DNA from 2 places in the Paenibacillus sp. TSA_86.1 genome. Region 1 is predicted to be linked to the other one. Evidence: riboswitches for the same ligand, from Rfam matches in the RefSeq annotation. Region 1 holds a riboswitch; the other holds the start of a gene.
The links. Region 1 has a riboswitch for glycine ahead of gcvT (glycine cleavage system aminomethyltransferase GcvT). Riboswitches for the same ligand answer to the same signal wherever they lie in the genome.

Region 1 (7,383 bases):
ATTTCAAGTAAGGTTGCTTCCATCCCATCCGGGTCGGAGTTATTATGATTCGTTGTCTCATTCCCCTTTTCAAGGGGTTTGCGATGTTGCCGCTGTAACGTTGTTGTTTTGATAAAATGTCGCAGGCTCTCACTCTCCTCTGCTGTAAGCAGCGGACTGACCTTGTAATACTGATCTTCCTCCATTGGCAAATCGACGGTGGATAACACCAGATCATATTCTTCGGCTGGCATTCGGGCCGCTTCGTACCAGGAGACACTGTCTATAATCTGTATTTCCGGAAACTCCTTGGACAACCTGCTGGACAGCATACGCGAGGAACCAATGCCACTGTTACATACCACGATCGCCCGGATTTCCTGCTTTAACGCTCGAAGCCGTTCAATAGAAGCACCAAAATGCATCACGAGAAAACCGATCTCTTCATCTGGAACTGCTGCTCCCGGCCATGCCTGTAACACGGACTTTTTAACTTGTTCAAAAAGGATGTCATAATCCTTGCGAATCTGCTGTAATAACGGATTACGGATCACCTGATGTCCTTCAAGCCGCTCCATAACAGGCACCATATGTGTAATTAGCCCTTCGCGAAGCAAACGATCTTCATGAAAGGCATAACCTGTTCTTTCCTGCATCTGATCCGTTAGTGAATGCACTCTGTCCATGAGAATCAGATCATCAATCGGAAGTAGACGAGAAGAATGAATCTGCTGCTCTGTTTCTGTAAGCAATTGATGAAAATACGTCCACTCTTCTTCCGAGAAGGTGACTCCAAGCTGTGAGTATAGAACGCTGCACAGACGCGAAGCCATGAATACAGGGACTCGCTGTTCATGCTGCTCCGCCGATATGCCTTCGGTTGCGGTCGTGATCATTCCTGAGGAGGAACGTCCTATATTAAAACCTTTGCGTATGCGAACAACCGCTACCGATAACTGAATAAGCAGTTTCATGTACTGTCGTTCTGGAATTTTTTCGAGCCATTCGATATCCGGCTGCCATAATGCATTCTCAATGGTAAGCACATCACTATGACCGATCATGCTGAGCAACTTTTGATTAACGATGGAGCCTCCTTGTTCGGGTTGCCTACCAAAAAGGTCTGACTCATCCAGTACTTCCAAAGCGAGCGCCGCAATGGCTCTGCGATGGATCGCCTCACTTCCGGTAATTTTGACGCCATATCCTCGCCTTCGAACAAGCTTTAACCCCGCCTGCCGGATACGTGACTCCAGATCATCCAGATCCGTGGTAACCGTCGAGACCGTCACTTTCAGATCGGAAGCGAGCGCAAGCAGTTTGACCGGTTCGGCTTCATCCAGCAAGATGCAAAGCATGAAGAGCTTACGCTCTTCCGGCGTAAACTCTACATATTCATTACCTTCCAACTTCTGGCGTAATGCGCTGAGGTCATCTGAACCGGAATCAATACGTATTCCGGTTCCCGACTTTTTTTCCAATCGCATACCGAACGGTTCAAGCCACTGTTCAATCATCAGCAGCTCACGATGCACGGTACGGGTACTCACTTTTACTTCAACGGCGATTTCGCCGGCCGTGACTTCATGGGGATGCTCCAGCAGGAATTCCACAATTTCACGTTGTCTTTTGGTAATACTCATATCTAAGCCTCCGGCTCTGGGAAAACGGCTGCCCTCGTTAGAAGCTGGTTCGCAGTCTGCTCTCCGCTTATTTCAAACGTTCAACAAGCGCTTCGTATTCCGGGCTTTTTAGGAAATTGTCAATGGATATATGCTCTGCGTTCGGTGCCACTGTACGTGCACGATCCGTTAGTGTTTTTTGCGTAATGACAACGTCTGCATCTTGCGGAATTTCACTGATCGCCGTGTTGGTTATAGTAATGTCGATCCCTTCGGCTTTCATTTTTTTGCGCAGAATTGAAGCACCCATGGCACTGGAACCCATACCCGCATCACAGGAGAAAACAATCTTTTTCACATCTGTTTTTGCCTTGGAAGCTGCAGAAGTTGCGATATCTGCTGCTCTGTCTGCTTCACGGTTATCCGCTGTGATGGCTGCATTTGCTGTATTGCCTTGGCTTTTCATATCTTTCATTCGGCTAGAGGCCTCTTCCAGATCCTCTTCCTTCTGTTTACCTGTTTTGAGTAGCAGAGAGGCGATCAGGAAAGAAACAACTGCGGCAACGATAACCCCTGCGAGCATTGGAATGTATCCACCTTTTGGTGTCAACAGGAAGTATGCGATGATACTGCCCGGTGACGGCGCCGACACCAGTCCTGCTCCAGTCAGCATGAACGTTAACGTACCGGCGACACCGCCAGCAATAGCTGCCAGAATCAGAATCGGTCTCATTAAAATGTACGGGAAGTAAATTTCGTGAATTCCGCCGAAGAAATGAATGACCACTGCACCAGGTGCAGAAGATTTCGCCATTCCACGACCGAAGAAACAGTAAGCAAGCAAAATACCTAGTCCCGGTCCCGGGTTAGACTCAAGCATGTAAAGAACGGATTGGCCCAGTTCTCTTGCCTGATCTGTTGCAATCGGTGTCAAAATACCATGATTAATCGCGTTATTTAGGAACAATACTTTACCCGGTTCAATAATCAGGTTCACCAGTGGCAGCAAGCCGAGGTTCATTAGACCCTGTACACCCGCAGATAATACCTTGCTGATCGCCTCTACTGCCGGCCCGATCCCGAGTAATGCGATAATGCCCAAAATTCCACCGATGATTCCTGCCGAGAAGTTGTTGACCAGCATCTCAAATCCGGCTCTGATCTTACCCTCAATGGACTTGTCGAACTTCTTGATGACCCATGCTCCGAGCGGTCCCGCAATCATTGCACCAAGGAACATTGGAATGTCACTACCTACAATCACACCGATGGTCATAATCGCACCAACGACACCACCACGCTGACCATGGACCATCGTACCTCCGGTATAACCGATCAAGAGTGGCAGCAAATAATTAATCATTGGACCTACGAGTTGTTCTAACGTTGCATTTGGGAACCACCCTGTTTTAATAAACATCGCGGTAATCAGTCCCCAAGCAATAAATGCACCCATATTCGGCATAACCATACCGCTCAAGAACCGTCCGAATCGTTGCACACCTACACGTATTCCACCCTTAGAATTGGACATTTGGTCCAAATTACTCATTGGTTTATCCTCCTTGGATCAAGTCATTATCAATATGAAAGGGGTATCATGCTTCCCCTGCTGTTATCCTAAGCGAGAAACCTCTCCTGTTCAATCAAATGAAAGCGTACTTTCGTCATGAATAATGATGACAACATTAGATTATGTAATCGTTTTTTAGTAGGAATATATGATCAAATCCTTGATATACAAGGATTACTCTGCCTATGACTTTGTTCATATACAACATGCAAAGCAATAAAATAGCTTGGTCGATTTGAACTCTTTTTATTCATGAAATCTACGTCACTTCTACTTGAACACTCACCCATACGCACGAAAAACACATCAAAAAACCTGCATAAGCTATACAGCTCACACAGGTTTGAAGATAAAATGATCTATTCATATGTGATTATATATATGTCCATAAGTACAAATAGACTCGGTGTTTCAGCCTTATTTACTCCTCCGTATGTTTACGGTATGCGTCCGCATTCAGCAATGTAGCTAAAGCAGCTGTTACATCTCCATCCACACGGATTTCAATCATCCAGCCATCTTCATAAGGAGAGCTATTCACCAGTTCTGGCGAGTCCTGTAAAGCTTCATTGACTGCAATAATCGTACCGCTGACGGGTGAGAACAGATCCGACACCGTTTTGACCGATTCAATCGTGCCGATGCTGTCTTCTGCTTTTACACTGGCTTCAAGATCAGGCAACTCTACAAACACAATGTCACCCAGCTGATGCTGTGCGAACTCGGTAATGCCAATACGTACGGTATCCTCCCCTACGGTTTGCACCCATTCGTGCTCTTCACTGTACAGGAAATCATTTCTCAATTCGCTCATCGATATCCGCCTCGCTTTCATTAATGAGTGCATGCGTTCTTTGACCTTCACCTTTTTCCCAAACAACAGCGTATGATATTTCGGATTCAAATGTCAATATAGCTCACAATTAATTTGAAATTCATATCTTACCTTGTGTAACCTCACACCACTCTTTCTGCATATACTGGTGAATATTAACATAGTAAGCGCACTCTTTTCAAATATACGAACATTGACGTTTTCAAATTAAAAAATATTCGTATTTTATATAAGTTTAATGATATCGTTCTTGACATCAACAGTCGATTCACGTTTTAATGATAAGAGCAACTGAAGTTATTGGACTACGTATGAACCGCGGATGAATGTAAAGGGAGAGATTGCCCGTACACCCGGTTTGGGGATGTGCATGAGGCGGCGCCGAAGGAGTAAACCACCGACAAGCGGGGGCGAATCTCTCAGGCAAAAGGACTTTTACAGGACGCAACTCTGGAGAGCATCTAATCGTCCGGTCTGGACGTTATGATCACCCAAGGGGAAACCTGTCTGAACATACGGCGGGGTAACTCTCAGGTACAAGGGACAGAGCCTAAGAATACAGCGTGCTACTTGGCATGCCGGTTCTTTGGCCTGTCCTTTTCCTTTTTCCCAAAAAATGAAATGCAGGATTTAGAATCGTCTACCCGGCAGCGTGCCTTTATAAACGACTAATCAAATACTTATGACTTTACTTATGACTGTACTTGTTACATGACGGAATTGAATCGAATTAAATTGAAACCCGGTTAACAGATTCACTTTTCTATATTCGGCCCGCTTGAGGCCCATGACGAGGTGATTGGATGTCCGATTTGTTAAGAACACCACTCTTCCCCCTATATGCGCAATATGAAGGTGTACGTTGTATTGATTTTGGTGGCTGGGAGCTTCCGGTGCAATTTAGCGGTATTCAAAAGGAACATGAAGCTGTGCGAGAGCGCGCCGGGCTGTTCGATGTATCCCATATGGGCGAATTCACCGTAACGGGTGAACAGGCGGAAGCCTTTTTGCAGCGCATGATGACTAATGATGTGACCGCAATAGGATCAGGTCAGGCCCAATACACGCTGATGTGTTATCCCGATGGCGGTGTAGTGGATGACTTGCTCATCTATAAACTCGCAGAACAACACTACATGCTGGTCGTCAATGCCTCCAATATCGACAAAGATTGGGCATGGTTTCAGGAGCACATTATACCGGGCGTGAACATGACTAACGATTCCGAGCAAACGGCATTACTGGCGTTACAAGGTCCTTTAGCGGTCGATATTCTGGCTAAAGTTACAGGTTCAGAGGTGGATGCCGCCTCCATCGAACCGTTCCGCTTCGTACAGAATGCCGAGGTATGCGGAGTACGACTGTTGCTGTCACGAACCGGTTACACCGGCGAAGATGGCTTTGAGCTGTATGTTGCAGCGGAACAGGCTGCACTTGTATGGAACGGGCTAATGAAAGCAGGTGCTGATGTGGGCCTCGTTCCAGCAGGACTTGGTGCACGCGATACACTGCGATTCGAAGCGAAGTTGCCTTTATACGGTCAGGAATTATCACCAACCGTCTCTCCACTGGAGGCAGGGCTGGGCATGTTTGTGAAACTGAACGCCGGGCCTTTTATCGGACACGAAGCTTTGTTTCAGCAAAAAAATGACGGCCCTGCCCGCAAGCTAATTGGAATCGAAGTGCTGGAGCGCGGCATTCCGCGTCCACATTACCCCATCTATGCGGATGGCGTTCAGATTGGTGAAGTGACAACCGGTACACAGTCGCCGACCTTGAAACGTAATCTGGGCCTCGCTCTGATTGACAGCAACTATACTGCACTCGGTACAGCGCTGGAGATTGAGATTCGTGGCAAAAAGCTGAAAGCCGAGGTCATCAAGACCCCTTTTCATAAACGGACACGTACGCCAAAGACCCCTACCCAAGGAGCTGAGTAAGCATGAGCAAGCACCGCTACATTCCTATGACCGAACAAGACCAGAGCGCAATGCTCGCTACGATTGGTGTAGAAACAATTGAGGATCTGTTCAAAGATATTCCGCAGGAAATTCGGTACCAGGGCGAGTTGCCCGTGTCCTCCAAGCTGGACGAATATGCGTTAACACGACACATGTCGAAGCAGGCTGGCTCGAATGCCAACTTTGAGACACATGCCAGCTTCCTGGGCGCAGGGATCTATGATCATCACATCCCATCTGTCATCAACCATGTCATTTCCCGTTCCGAGTTCTACACGGCATACACCCCCTATCAACCCGAGATCAGCCAAGGAGAACTGCAAGCGATCTTCGAATTTCAATCGTATATCTGTGAGCTGACGGGCATGGCGGTAGCCAATGCCAGTATGTATGATGGCGCAACGGCTTTTGCTGAAGCAGGCAATCTCGCTGCCGCAGCTACACGTCGCAAACAGCTTATCGTATCCCGGGCCGTTCACCCAGAAGCACGTCAGGTGTTGCAGGCCTATGCACATGGCCTCAGTCTGGAGATCGTGGAGATTGATTACAAGGATGGCGTGACTGATTGGGATGCCCTGCAAGCAGCCATTTCGGAGGATACAGCAGCAGTGATGATTCAGAGCCCGAACTTCTTTGGTGCCGTGGAAAATGTAAAACAGGCTGCCGACCTTGTGCACACGCACAAAGGCCTGCTCGTCGTAAGCGCCAACCCGCTGTCGCTCGGTTTGCTGGAAGCCCCAGGCAAGCTGGGTGCCGACATCGTTGTAGGCGATGCGCAGCCCCTTGGAATCGCCGCTTCGCTCGGCGGACCGACTTGCGGATACTTCGCCGTGTCCCAGGCTCACATGCGCCGGATCCCTGGCCGAATTGTCGGTCAGACAACGGACCGCAACGGCAAACGCGGCTTCGTACTGACGCTACAAGCCCGCGAACAGCACATCCGCCGGGAAAAGGCGACGTCCAACATCTGTTCGAATCAGGCTTTGCTGGCGCTTAGTGCTTCTGTCTATATGTCTACTATGGGAAAGCAGGGCATGATCGATGTGGCTGATCTGAATCTGCAGAAGAGTCACTATGCACTAAAAACATTAACAGCCATTCCCGGAGTAAGCCTTACTTATAAGGCCCCTACGTTTAACGAGTTTGTTATCCAGCTTCCTGAAGGAACGGATGTAGATGCCCTTCAGCTGAATCTGCTGGATGCAGGCTTCATCGGCGGTTATGAACTTGGACGTGAATATCCGGAGCTCGCCGGACATATGCTCATTGCCGTTACCGAACGACGCAGTAAGGAAGAGATTGATGAATTCGCACGTGTATTGGAGGGATTGCTGTGACTCAGCAAACTGGAATTGACCCACAAGTAGAAGGAGCCACTATTAGCCCACAACCATCAACCTCTGCTGCTCCCGA
Region 2 (7,383 bases), on a different contig from region 1:
TGGTTGACCACCAAGTAGCCGTTGTAGCTATTGCACCAGTAAGCAACAAAGATGCAGGTGTAACGGATTTGACGAAGGAACAACTGGTTGATATTTTCTCCGGTAAAATCAAGAACTGGAAAGATGTTGGTGGTAAAGATCAAGCCATCGTTATCGTTAACCGTCCAGGTAGCTCCGGTACGCGTGCAACTTTCGAGAACTTTGCTCTGGGAACGAAAGTAGAAGATATTCAAGGTTCGATCCAAGAAGATTCCTCCGGTACAGTTAAGAAACTGGTATCTGAAACTCCAGGAGCAATTGGTTACCTGGCTCTGTCTTACCTGGATGACAAATTGCAAGTTCTGAAATACGGTGGTGTTGAAGCTACAGTTGAGAACGTGGAAGCAGGAACATATCCAGTATGGGCTTATCAACACATGTATACAAAAGGTGAGCCGGATGCAGCAACAAAAGCATTCCTCGACTACATGCTCAGCGATGAAGTTCAACAAAAAGACGTTAAGGATCTAGGCTACATTCCAGTATCCGGCATGAAAGTGAAACGCGATGCAGCAGGTAATGTCACTCAGTAACATTCTTTGAACTTGCGCATACAGCGAAAGAGGCGGACCCAGGTCCTGCCTCTTTACGCGGTTTGCTCAGAATTTATCCCATATTTTGCATTAATTCTACTATAGAAGGATGGTTGTTATGGAACAGACCGAAGGGGGAACGGTAATGAACAATAAGCTGAAACCACGCCGGCCCTTGAGAGAGAAACATTACTGGGAAGAGTGGACGGGACGGATCTACACGTCGATATGTGTCGTTTTCCTGATCGTTGTCATGTTTTCCATCGTATATTTTGTGGCGTCCAAAGGCTTATCAACCTTTTTCCAGGATGGTATAAGTCTGCGTGAATTCTTATTCGGCAAAACATGGAATCCGGCAGGCGAGCCTGCGGTTTATGGTGCATTGCCGTTCATCACCGGTTCCTTTACAACCACCTTGCTTGCAGCGTTAATTGCAAGTCCACTTAGTCTGTGTGCAGCGCTCTTTATGACAGAGATTGTACCAGGTAAAGGTAAAAAGATTTTACAGCCTGCGATTGAATTGCTCTCCGGTATTCCATCCGTTGTGTACGGATTCATCGGTCTGAGTGTGATTGTTCCCATGTTGCGAAGCATCTTCGGAGGAGCCGGCATCGGGATTGCAGCCGGATGTCTGGTATTGTCCGTGATGATTCTGCCTACGGTAACAAGTATTATGGCAGACGCGTTGTCTGCTTTGCCTAAAGGTCTGCGTGAATCTTCATACGCGCTTGGTGCGACACGTTGGCAGACGATCTATCGGGTAATCATTCCGACAGTGCTGCCTGCATTGTTGACAGGTATTGTTCTCGGTATGGCTCGCGCTTTCGGTGAGGCACTCGCCGTGCAGATGGTTATCGGTAATGCACCGCATGTACCGACATCCTTGCTCGAATCCGCTTCAACATTAACAAGTGTAATCACCCTGAGTATGGGTAATACCACGATGGGTTCTGTTCATAACAATGCATTGTGGAGCATGGCGCTTGTCCTGCTGGTAATGACCTTTGTATTTGTCATTCTGGTTCGCCTGCTTGAAAGGAGGAACCGGGTATGAGAATGAAGCCAAAAACAGCAGATAAAATTGCAACAGTAGTCATCGTGATCCTGGCTTTATTCATTGTTGTACTTTTGCTCGGTTTACTCGGATTTATTCTGTTCCGGGGGATCGGTCAGATCAACTGGCACTTCTTGACGAGTGCACCACAATTGCTCAAAGGCGGCGGCGGAATTGGACCGCAGCTCTTTAACTCTATCTTTTTGCTTGTACTAACGTTGATCATTACGATTCCGCTCGGTTGGGGCGGGGGGATTTATATGGCGGAATACGCCAAGCCAGGTCGAGTTACAAGTTTTATCCGTCTGGTTGTCGAAGTGTTGTCATCATTCCCTTCCATCGTTATCGGTTTGTTTGGACTCTTGCTGATCGTCAATACGTTTGGCCTGGGCTTCTCCCTCTTATCGGGTGCGATGGCACTGGCGATCTTCAACTTGCCGCTGATGGTTCGGACGACGGAGCAAGCTTTCCGTGCCGTTCCCAAAGAGCAGAAGGAAGCCGGACTCGCTCTTGGTTTGTCCAAATGGAAGATCATTACGTCCATCCTGTTGCCTGTGGCGTTGCCAAGCTTGATTACGGGCACGATTCTGGCCTCAGGCCGGATCTTCGGTGAAGCGGCAGCGCTGATGTTCACTGCGGGTATGAGTAGTCCACCACTGGACTTTACGGACTGGAATCCAACAAGTCCAAGATCACCGATCAACCCGTTGCGTCCTGCGGAAACACTGGCTGTGCACATCTGGAAAGTCAACAGTGAAGGCATTGGGCCAGATTCCAAAGAAATCGCAGCAGGTGCTTCTGCCGTGCTGGTTATTCTGGTACTGGCATTCAATCTGAGTGCACGCTGGATCGGCCGGGTGGTATACCGCCGGATGACAGCTTCGAAATAAGGAGGAATCCCACATGGCCATACCATTTGGTACGGAACAGTTAAGCATATATTATGGACATTTTCAGGCCGTGAAACAGATCAGCCTGACTTTTCCCGAAGCCAGTGTAACGGCTCTGATTGGGCCGTCCGGCTGCGGTAAATCGACATTTCTCCGTTCATTGAACCGGATGAATGATGAGATTGCCGGTTCACGCACAGAGGGACACATCTGGATGGATGGTAATGACCTCAACGAACCAGGTACGGATGTAATCAAGCTTCGTCAGAAGATCGGCATGGTGTGGCAGAAGCCCAATCCTTTTCATAAGTCTATCTACAACAATATCGCATTTGGCCCCCGCTACCGCGGTACGAAGAGTAAGAAGGCGTTGGATGAGATTGTGGAGAAAAGCTTACGCCGCGCAGCACTTTGGGATGAAGTAAAGGACAGACTACATGAATCGGCCTTGGCACTCTCGGGTGGTCAGCAGCAACGTCTCTGTATCGCGCGAGCATTGTCCGTTGACCCGCAGATTCTTTTGCTCGATGAGCCAGCATCTGCCCTTGATCCGGTATCTACGGGTAAAGTCGAGGAATTGATCTCGGAGCTGAAGCAGGAGCTACGCATCGTTATTGTTACCCATAACATGCAGCAGGCGGCGCGCATCTCGGATTATACGGCTTATTTTTATCTCGGTAGTCTGATTGAACACGGTGAGACGGAGCACATTTTTACCAACCCGGACAATCGTCTGACGCAGGAATATATTATGGGGCGTTTTGGTTAAAGATAAGAAAGTGTAACGCCCGAGCGGAAACGTTCGGGTGGTTATGCTTTTTTTATTTGAATATTTGTTGATTTTGAAACAATCCCTTTAAAAATTGCATATATATAACAAGCGGGAGTAATATCCTTCGCATCTTCTGTCTGTACGGTTCAAGATACGGATGTGACCAGATATAGTTTGGAAGTATTACGCCAAAAGCAGGCTTCCAATACGTCACTTTTGTTGACATATACAGTGCGGCATATTACGCTGTATATGATTGAATACATGCCAGAATGATTAACTTTTATTATGAATGAACAGAATACAGCGAATGATAACGAGCGGGAGAGACCTAAACGGGCTGAATAAATACGGGGATAGATCGATATGATGCATCGTATCGATGCAGATCTGTACTATACAGGCCAGCTTGAGGCACCGAAGGAGCAAGTAGTTATGCACCCGGCATAACTGTTAATCTCTCAGGTAAACGTACCGTCGTTGGACGCAACTCTGGAGAGTGCGCGGAAGAAGCGCCACCCAAGGGGAATATGATGGGTCAGCACGGTGAATAGACTTGTATGTGAATGTACTTGATCTGTTTTAGCCGATGCTGCGATCATGAAACTCTCAGGTATCAAGGACAGAGAGAGGGCTAACGGCCTTCTTCTGTCCTTTTTTCATGTCATCATTCAGTAAATCAGGAACATAATGGTGGTCTTCTTGTTTGGAGGACGATGACGACGAAACCAATTGGAGGGTTACAAGGTGCGATTTAAAGATGTTTTTTCAATTATTGGTCCGTCCATGACGGGGCCATCCAGTTCACATACAGCGGGTGCTGCAAGACTGGGCCGAATTGCGCGTCAGTGGCTAGGATGCACGCCTGAACGTGCACGGCTCACGTTATACGGCTCATTTGCGGACACCTATCAGGGACACGGAACGGATCTGGCACTGATCGGAGGCCTGCTCGATTATGTCACAGATGATCCGCGTATACCGGATGCGGAACAGTATGCAGATGAAGCGGGTATGGAGGTTGAATTTTACACGAGCGGTCTGCCGGCCCCTCATCCCAATACGGTCAAGATTGAATTGTGGCACGGCGAACGGGAATGCTCATTAACAGGGGCCTCCATCGGCGGTGGTAGTGTGTCCGTGCATGCACTGAATGATTTTCGCGTACAGATTAGCGGGGAGTTCCCGACACTTGTTTTGCGCCATGCGGATAAAGCGGGTGTTCTGGCATCCGTAACCTCAACGATCAGCTCTTCCGGAGTGAACATCGGGTATATGCAAGTGGATCGGAAAGCCCGTGATGGTGAAGCGCTTACTGCAATGGAGATGGATGCTCCGCCAAGTGAAGAGATTTTGAAAAGATTGCGTTCCCTGGATCATGTGCTCAATATTCGTGTGATTGATCTGAAGAGAGGGGTTGATCCGAATGCGGTTTAAACATTTGCATGAATTGAATACCATCTGCACTGCGGAGTCCAAAACGATTGCACAGCTGATGATTGAAGAGCAGGTGCAAGAGACGAATACACCGGAAGCCGACGTGGTGAAACAGATGTCGGAGTACTACCAGGTGATGAAGGAAGCCGTTCGTAAAGGACTTACAGAAGATACAACCTCACGTAGCGGACTGACAGGCGGAGACGGGAAAAAGATGGCCGAATACATTCGCCAAGGCGAGACATGTTCTGGTGATGCTTCTGCCCTTGCCATGGCTTATGCACTGTGTGTATCGGAAGTGAACGCTTCGATGGGACGAATCGTGGCTACGCCGACGGCAGGATCTTGCGGCATCATTCCGGGTGTGTTTATCAGCTCGCAGGAACGCTTTGGCTGGACGGATGAACATCTGGTGAATGGATTGTTCTGCGCGGGGGCTATCGGTTATGTTATTGCCAACAATTCGTTTATTTCTGGTGCCGAGGGTGGTTGTCAGGCCGAGGTTGGCTCTGCGATCGGCATGGCTGCCGGAGCCATGGTGGAACTTCGTGGAGGAACACCGGAGCAGGTCGTGCATGCTGTGGGCTTGGCTTTGAAAAATACACTGGGCCTCATCTGTGATCCGGTTGCCGGGCTTGTAGAGATTCCTTGTATTGTGCGCAACGGACTCGGAGCCGTTACTGCACTGGCTGCGGCTGATATGGCGCTCGCTGGCGTACGCAGTGCCATTCCGTCGGACGAAGTGATCGACGTTATGCTGGAGGTAGGCAGTGCCATGCCAAGCCGTCACCGCGAGACAGCGCAAGGCGGGCTGGCCCAGACACCTACAGGCCGCAAGATGATGCAGAAGCTGGCGAAACCTAAGGCGAAGCGGGCAGAGCCGGAAGAGACATCAGAAACCGATTCAGAAGCATCAGGACTACAACCGAAAATGGATGGTAAGTAATCAGAGCTTGCCGGATCGAGGGTTTAGAATAAATTAAAGTAAACAAGCGTCCTTCAACCTGAACAGCTCAGGTATGAAGGGCGCTTGTTTTAGTTTAGTTTAGGATCGTAGATCAGCTAAGCTAACTATTGGCTATCGACCGTCGTATCAGGATGAGGTAGGTGAGTTTATTTCAGGCTTTTTCAATGCGCCTAGTCTATTCTAATTCGGTTCGCATAACTGCATATCCATAGGCGGGTAATTCAATAGCAAGCACACCGTTGTCCAGAGCCGTGCGATGATTGCCCTCAAACAGCTCGCTCCATGGCTGATGACCAGCTTCCAGTTCAACAATGGCAGTTTCCTCCGAACGATTAAATAGAACCAGGATGCGCTCCTCATCGCTTTGCCGCTCCATGACGAGCTGACTTCCGCCCGCTTGGGCTTGCAGGAAACGAACCGTGCCTTCCGCACGCAGTGCAGGATGAGCATGACGTAGAGCAATCAATTTCTGGTAAAAGCGAAGTAACTCCCGATCCTGCCTTGCTTCATCCCATTCCATGCATTTACGGCATCCGGGATCATGTTCGCCGTCGAGGCCAATCTCATCACCATAATAGATGCATGGCGCTCCCATGTAAGTGAACTGGAACAAGGCAGCCAGCTTCATCTTGCGTTGATCGCCATCACATAGCGTAAGCAGGCGTGGGGTATCGTGGCTGTCAAGCAAGTTGAATGCCACTTCACTGGCCTGGAGTGGATAGCGGGATAACTGGCGACCGATGGAGTTGGCAAATTGTTCGGCGTGCATCTTATCTTCCACAAAGAAAGCATTTACGGCTGCGGTAAAAGGGTAGTTCATCGCGGCATCGAACTGATCGCCTTGCAACCAGGCAGAAGATTCGTTCCATATCTCGCCCAGGATATAGGCGTCCGGGTTGGCTGCCTTGACGACCCGGCGGAAATCCCGCCAGAAGGCATCGTCCACTTCATCGGCCACATCGAGGCGCCAGCCGTCGGTACCTACTTCCTTGATCCAATATTCGGCCACCTCCAGCAAGTAGGCCTTCACATCGGAATTTTCCGTATTCAGCTTAGGCATATGGGGCTCAAAGCCAAATGTCTCATAGGTCGGAATGCCATCCTTCACGTCCAACGGGAATTCATGCACATGGAACCAATCCTTGTATTTGGATTCCGCACCGTGCTTCTGCACGTCGAGGAACGGGGCAAACGTTTTGCCGGAATGATTAAACACCGCGTCTAGAAGCACGCGAATACCGCGTTCATGGCACAGTTTAACCAAACGTTTTACTGTATCTGCATCACCGAAATGACGGTCTACACGCAGATAGTCTTCGGTATCATACTTATGATTGGTCGTTGCCTCGAAAATCGGAGTGAAGTAAATGGCATTGATGCCCAGTTCGCTGAGATAATCCAGATGATCCATCACACCTTGCAGGTCACCACCAAAGAAATTAAAGGGGGTAGGTTCACCGCCCCAAGGTTGAACTTCTTTTGGATTGATTTCAGGATTACCATTAGCGAAACGCTCGGGGAAAATCTGATAAAATATGGCATCCTTCACCCATGCTGGGGGAGTAAATACAGCTCCGGCATGAATATATGGGAACTGGAACATGCGGCCCGGATCATCCGGCTCCTCTTCCTGAAAATCCGTTTCGGTCATCCAGATGTGTTCATCCTCGCTTTGGAGTAGAAAAGCATAC

Region 2: another riboswitch for glycine. It lies ahead of sdaAB (L-serine ammonia-lyase, iron-sulfur-dependent subunit beta); the one in region 1 lies ahead of gcvT (glycine cleavage system aminomethyltransferase GcvT).

The regions. Positions count from the first base shown of each region.
Region 1 is NZ_JBQZGE010000003.1:87,999-95,381, reverse strand. Features, by position in the region: gene ACUTVW_RS09490 (BglG family transcription antiterminator) at 1-1,622, opposite strand, end outside; gene ACUTVW_RS09485 (PTS mannitol transporter subunit IICB) at 1,690-3,153, opposite strand; gene gcvH (glycine cleavage system protein GcvH) at 3,596-3,988, opposite strand; glycine riboswitch at 4,332-4,454, shown strand; glycine riboswitch at 4,458-4,558, shown strand; gene gcvT (glycine cleavage system aminomethyltransferase GcvT) at 4,813-5,949, shown strand; gene gcvPA (aminomethyl-transferring glycine dehydrogenase subunit GcvPA) at 5,952-7,307, shown strand; gene gcvPB (aminomethyl-transferring glycine dehydrogenase subunit GcvPB) at 7,349-7,383, shown strand, end outside.
Region 2 is NZ_JBQZGE010000007.1:138,608-145,990, forward strand. Features, by position in the region: gene ACUTVW_RS15965 (phosphate ABC transporter substrate-binding protein) at 1-572, shown strand, start outside; gene pstC (phosphate ABC transporter permease subunit PstC) at 691-1,626, shown strand; gene pstA (phosphate ABC transporter permease PstA) at 1,629-2,516, shown strand; gene pstB (phosphate ABC transporter ATP-binding protein PstB) at 2,530-3,285, shown strand; glycine riboswitch at 3,600-3,774, shown strand; glycine riboswitch at 3,779-3,916, shown strand; gene sdaAB (L-serine ammonia-lyase, iron-sulfur-dependent subunit beta) at 4,036-4,725, shown strand; gene sdaAA (L-serine ammonia-lyase, iron-sulfur-dependent, subunit alpha) at 4,715-5,671, shown strand; gene ACUTVW_RS15995 (alpha-glycosidase) at 5,868-7,383, opposite strand, start outside.